One region of the Bacillus cereus group sp. BfR-BA-01316 genome, then DNA from elsewhere that is predicted to be linked to it. Evidence: predicted binding sites of a transcription regulator. Region 1 holds the regulator's gene; the other holds the start of a gene.

Region 1 (3,428 bases):
AATCTCTTTCAATAGTTGTTTTGGCGAGATTTCCTCTAACTGCTTCATTAGCATCTCTTCTTGCGTAGATGGCTCTTCCTCTTTCATTGTACGAGCTGCATGAGGTTGCACCCTTTCACTTAATACAGGTAGTGCTTGACCATTTTCAAATTGATACCAATCGCGTGCTCCCTTCCGAAGCCTTTCGATATCAATAGTTTGTATCTCTGTCACTGCGCCAAGAACGATATTTTGCATCGATAACGCATCCACACCGTACACATAAGCGAGTGTAATGACACATTCTCGCACTTGATCTGTAATCGCCTTTTTAGGAACAAGCGCTGATAGTCCGTCTACAAATAAAGAGAAATCAAAGAAATCATTCCAAACTTTCGGGGCATCCCCATTCTCGTTATTTGGCATAGTTGTCGTTTTCGGGATACGCAGTTCTTCTTGCGCATGTTCAAACTGACCTGGGTTAAAAGAATCAAATACATCGTTGAAGGAGCGCGTAACATTTTCATAAGAAGCAAAATCGAATTCTTCTTCTAAGAAATATTGCTTTACTTGGTTGTATTTTGTCCGACTCAAGCGATTATATAAAAAGATACTTAAAACAATATCATCAAAAAACTGCTTCGGAGATAAAGGTGGTTGCAATTCATATATAAACATTCGAATATCTTTTTCTTTCTTAATATATACATTTAAAAGACCAATCGCTTCTAACTTTACTCGTTCCCCATATATTTCAGGAAGTTGCATTTGCATAGTCACCATAAGGGAGTGATGTGTATTCTCTTTTCCAAACACACGATCTTGCTCTAACTCTCCCCATAGCGTCATGTATAAGCTAAAAGCTCTACTACCTATTAACGGCTGATACAACATCGTTAATACTTTCCGGTCGTAATTATGTAACAACCCTTTCGCACTTACTTTATAACGATCAATCGGCAATAGCTCCATCCATGACTGTTTTTCCATTCTTGCTTTTCCTTTCTCTCATCCAATCTAACCTATATTTCACTCGTTCTATCTTTATTATATAATTTATCCCGCATTAACGGGCAGTAAGACTCCCACCTCAAAATTCGGCGAATGCGAGGAAGTTAGGTGGGAGATAACTTCCCGTAAATGCCCGATTGGTTCAACTAATAATCATTGGGGATGAACACCCCCCAATGATTAAAGTTTCACTTTATTAGCGAAAAAGAGCTATTAGCTTCCGCTTCTAGCTCTCTTATCTCGTTTACTTACAGTATATAAAGAGATTCCTTCTACTCTCTCTCTTTTTGCAGTATATCTTTTAATTCTTCAATAAATACATTTAAATCTTTAAATTGACGATACACAGAAGCAAAACGTACGTAAGCAACATCATCAATATCACGAAGTTCTTCCATAACAATCTCACCAATCATATCACTTTTCACTTCTGATATACCTAAGTTACGAAGTTCACGCTCCACACTTTGCGTTACTTCCTCTAACTGCCTTAAAGATACAGGTCTTTTTTCACACGCTTTAATTAAACCGCGTAAAATTTTCTCTTTATTAAACTCTTCTCGTGTTCCTTCTTTTTTAACAACGATAAGAGGTGATTCTTCTACTCTTTCAAATGTCGTAAAGCGACTTAAACAACTTTCACACTCTCTTCTCCTTCGAATAGAGCGCCCCTCGTCTACCGGACGCGAATCTAACACTCTTGTTCCATTATGAAAACAGGATGGACAACGCAATTCATTCACTCCTTTACACTATAATCTTTATTCTTTCGCTACTCACCTACATGTGAAAATATATATACAATATTATATAACTCATTCTTCTATAATGACCACTCTAAGTTATTACATATCGTGATCCTATTTTATATAAACTAAAAAAGAGGTGCATTATACACCTCTTTACATTTTAAATCAATTATGTTCTTTTTTAAAGAGCTTTTGTTTCTCTCTGCTTAATTTCGAAGCTACCAGTGCCTCGAGGAAGCTCGATGCTCTCACGCGTTTTCGCGTTTAAACCTTCTGCAATATATTCTGCAGCAACATTTGGATCAATACGATCCCCACAAGTATAAACATCAATACTTGCGTAACCGTGCTCCGGAAAGCTATGAATTGTTAAATGTGATTCCGAGATAATTACTACTCCACTTACACCCTGTGGTGCAAATTTATGAAAAGCAACCTCACGTACTTCAGCACCAGCTCTTAGTGCTGCATCCACAAATAATTGTTCAATATACGGCATGTCATTAAGCTTGTCGAAATCGCAATCCCAAAGTTCAGCGATCACGTGACGACCCATCGTATCCATAGTATCCATTCTACAGTTCCCCCTTGTAAATTTATTCTAACTGTTCGAATTGAAAACTAATTTGCAATTTGGCTTGCTCCACTACCACGGGGGAAAGTTAGTCCAGAGAGGTCCTAACCCTTTAAGTAGTGACTACGTACCTCAGCTCTTAAGTTTACGAGTGTTAGTATACTTTGTTTATTTTCATTTTGCAACAACAGTTTTTTCGATTTTCTGTCATAATTTCCTCTTTACTTTTCCCTAAAAAAAATAAATGATTCACAAATACAGTAATCACAACGTTTTTTGGTCTGTCCAATATTTGAAAATATACTCCTATAATTTTTTCTTTTCAGAAAAAAATAAAAAAAGAGGGCAAATATTCACTTGCCCTCCCTCTATTTCACTTAAATATGTTGTACATTTTCTTGTTTTGCTAATTCATCTACAACTAACGTTACAAGATCTACAACACGACGAGAGTAGCCCCACTCGTTATCATACCAAGCAAGTACTTTCACTTTACGCTCACCCATTACCATTGTAGATAAACCATCAATAATAGCTGAGTGTGTATTTGTATTAAAGTCGATAGACACTAAAGGCTCTTCGCTGAATTCTACAATTCCTTTTAACGCACCGTTTGCAACAGTTTTGAATGCTTCATTAATATCTTCAACTGTTACATCACGTTTTACGTCTACTACTAAATCAACAAGAGACACGTTTGGTGTTGGTACACGAAGTGCCATACCATGGAGTTTTCCGTTTAAGTGTGGAAGAACTTTTGCAAGCGCTTTCGCGGCACCCGTCGTTGTCGGAATGATAGACTGTCCGCAAGCACGCGCTCTTCTTAAATCTTTATGTGGGTTATCAATATTTTTTTGGTCATTTGTATAAGCGTGAACAGTTGTCATTAAACCGTTTTCAATTCCGAACTGCTCATCTAACACCTTTACAACAGGCGCTAAACAGTTTGTTGTACAAGATGCATTTGAAATAACGGTATGTTTTGTAATATCTAATTGGTCTTCGTTCACACCAACTACAATTGTTACATCTTCATTTTTACCAGGTGCTGTTAAAATAACTTTTTTCGCTCCAGCTTCAACATGAAGAATTGCTTTTTCTTTCGAGTTAAATTT
Region 2 (3,428 bases), on a different contig from region 1:
ATGGGTGTTGTTTACCATTCAAACTATTTAGTGTGGCTAGAACTTGGGCGCACGAAACTTATACAAGAATTAGGATTTTCGTATGTTGAAATGGAGAAAGAGGGAATTATCTCTCCTGTATTAGACTTGCAAATTTCATATCGTAAAGCGATGCGTTACGGAGAAAAAGCAATTGTGAAAACGTGGATTGATACTGTGAGCCCGCTTCGTGTTGTATATGGTTATGAAATTTATAACGGTGATGGCGAGCTTTGTATTACTGCAAGTACAACGAATATTTGTGCGAAAAAAGAAGGGTTCCGCCCTGTATCATTTAAAAAATTATATCCTGAGTGGTATGCGAAATATGAGGAAATTAAAAAGAAATAAAAAAAGCGTGGCAGAAGCCACGTTTTTTTATTTTTCATAATTAAATTGTGGGAAATCATCACCGTCGTTAAGTGTAACTAATAAATTATGTCCATCGAAGAACCACTCATCATCGCCTTCAATAAAGAAGTTAATACCTTCTTCTTGAATTTGAACAGCAGGGTGCGCAGGGTCATCTTTACGAATACCTAAAGAAAGTCCTTTTTGCACAGTACTGCAACCACCGTATTGTACGAAAAAGCGTAGTGTTTCACCTGATTGTAAGTGTAATTCGTTTTTATACCATTGTGCTGCTTCTTTTGTTACGGAAAGATTCATGTATAGTTCCTCCAAATTATGTTGCTTTTTCTTTAGTATAAAAAATAACGCAAAAAGACGCTATTAATATGCTTCACGTTTTCTTTTTGCGTTATGTGGGTTACGATCTTATTTTTGCTTTTTTGAAAAGTTTGCTTTTGGTTCAGTTTTATTTATAATTCGTCCGATATTTGCACGGTGTTTATAAATAACCATACCTGCTAATAAACACATCGCAATAATGAAGATTTTATCCCCGCTAACAATGGATGCAATAACAGCAACGACAGCTGTTACCATAGAAGAAAGTGATACGTATCTTGTTGTAAATAAAAGGCTGAAAAAGACAACAGCTAATATTGCAAAAACAACTGGTGAATAGCATAATAATACCCCGGCAGAAGTTGCAACTGCTTTCCCCCCGCGGAATTTTGCGAAGATCGGATAGACATGTCCAAGAACAGCGGCTAATCCAAACCATAGTGGGTGAATATCTGACCCGAAAATAATCGGTAGAACTGTTGCTAATGTACCTTTTAAAATGTCAGCAATTGTTACGATAAAACCTGCTTTTTTCCCTAATGTACGGAATGTATTAGTTCCGCCTAGATTACCGCTTCCATGCTCACGAATGTCGATTCCATAACCGATTTTTCCAACGACTAATGCAAATGGAATCGAACCGAGTAGATAGGCAACGATAAATAAAAGATATGTAATAACCATGAGTTCAGTCTCCTTTATACAAATGTGTTGATAAAGGGTAAAAAGAGTTTTTCCCGTTTATTGTACCATACATTTGTAAAGAGCACATTTCTTTTTTATAAATGAAAAAGTCATTAATTTTTAAAAAAACTTTCACAGGAATGTTACATTTTTCACAAAAACACTAGAACTATATGTTGTATGATTTTAATCAAAAGACAACAACATGTTGATGGAGGGTTATGAATGTTGAAACAAAATGTACGTGGAGAAGAATTAATGAAAGTATTTGAGACAATTATCCACGGTAATGAACAAGATTTAATGCAGGAAAATGCAAATGTAGATGGCCGATCTCCAATGGGAGTAATGGGAACGTTCGCATCTGAGAGCGCAAAGTATTATGCAGTAGAAAAATTATTATCAGATCAAGTGAAAAAAGCGATAGATCAAAATATATTATATCCACATGATTTAGATTTTTATGCAACAGGAACGACGACTTGTTCACAAATTCCGTTAGCGCAAATGCTTGCTCACGGTTTTCATACTGGACATGGACATATGAGACAACCGCAAGACATTAAAAGTGCGTTGGCGCTTTCTTCAATTGTTTTTCAGGCGAATCAAAATATGCAGCACGGTGGTCAATCGTTTGCGCTCTTTGATATTGATTTAGCTCCATATGTGAGAAAAACAGTAGAGAGACATAAAAAACGATTACAGTCATATCCGCTTACGAAAGAACAAATAGAGGAATTTGCATGGAAAGAAACAGAAAATGATACGTATCAGGCGTGTGAGGCTTTCGTTCATAATTCAAATAGTATGCATAGTAGGGGCGGGGGACAAGTACCATTTATTTCTATTAACTACGGAACAGACACATCGCAAGAGGGAAGACTTTTAATTAAGCAACTTTTAAAAGCGACGCAAGCTGGACTGGGTAAAGGGGAAACACCGATTTTTCCTATTCAAATTTTCAAAATGAAAAAAGGCTTGAACTTTGAAGAGTGTGATCCGAACTATGATTTATTTGAATTAGCGTTAGAAACGACAGCTGAGCGATTATTCCCTAACTTTTCGTTTTTAGATGCTCCGTTTAATGCAGTGTACTATGATGGGCGACCTGAAAGTGAAGTATGTTATATGGGGTGTCGTACTCGTGTTATGTCTAATATACATGGGGAAGAAACAGCAATTGGAAGAGGGAATTTATCGTTTACTTCTATTAATTTAGTGAAATTAGCGCTAATTAGTGGTTCAACAGAAGCGTTTTTTGAAGCGCTAAGTTATTACTTAGATTTGGGCGTTAAGCAATTATTAGAGAGATTTGCTTATCAATGTACAAAGAGAGCAAGAGATTTTCAGTTCTTATATTCACAAGGTGTATGGCGCGGTGGAGAAACGTTACAACCTGAAGATGCTGTGGCACCCATTTTAAAACAAGGGACGTTAAGTCTTGGTTTTATCGGTCTTGCAGAATGTTTAGTAGCGTTAACTGGAAAGCACCATGGAGAAAATGAAGAATCGTGGAAGCTTGGATATGAAATTATTTCCTTTATGAGAGAGAGAATGGATAAGGCGACGGAAGAACATCAACTCAATTTCTCTGTAATTGCAACGCCAGCAGAAGGGTTATCAGGAAAGTTTGTGAAGAAAGATAGAGAAGAATTTGGTGAAATTAGCGGTGTGACAAATCATAATTATTATACAAATTCGTTTCATGTACCGGTGTATTACAATATTCAAGCGATAGATAAAATTCGATTAGAAGGACCGTTCCACGCTCTTTGTAATGGCGGACATATTACGTATATTGAACTAGATGGTGCAGCTGTGCATAATCAAAAGGCGTTAAAGCAAATTGTACAAGCGATGGCGCAGTACGGCGTAGGCTACGGTTCAATTAACCATCCTGTCGATCGTTGTAAGTGCTGTAGTTATCATGGCATTATCGGGAATGAATGTCCGAGCTGCGGAAATGAAGATGAGAATGAAATAGAAAGAATTCGCCGCATAACAGGATATCTTGTAGGAGATATGTCAAAGTGGAA

The links. The regulator NrdR, encoded in region 1, represses ribonucleotide reductase genes. The targets are predictions, from matches to a motif close to AACACNATATATNGTGTT.
Region 2: MR071_RS06145 (anaerobic ribonucleoside triphosphate reductase) is a predicted target of NrdR. The motif match lies at 1,558-1,575, and genes of this name have one in related genera.

The regions. Positions count from the first base shown of each region.
Region 1 is NZ_JAKUGX010000012.1:96,228-99,655, reverse strand. Features, by position in the region: gene MR071_RS12140 (replication initiation and membrane attachment family protein) at 1-969, opposite strand, end outside; gene nrdR (transcriptional regulator NrdR) at 1,263-1,724, opposite strand; gene speD (adenosylmethionine decarboxylase) at 1,921-2,304, opposite strand; gene MR071_RS12125 (glyceraldehyde-3-phosphate dehydrogenase) at 2,691-3,428, opposite strand, start outside.
Region 2 is NZ_JAKUGX010000005.1:63,589-67,016, forward strand. Features, by position in the region: gene MR071_RS06130 (acyl-CoA thioesterase) at 1-369, shown strand, start outside; gene MR071_RS06135 (HesB/YadR/YfhF family protein) at 397-687, opposite strand; gene plsY (glycerol-3-phosphate 1-O-acyltransferase PlsY) at 796-1,392, opposite strand; gene MR071_RS06145 (anaerobic ribonucleoside triphosphate reductase) at 1,618-3,428, shown strand, end outside.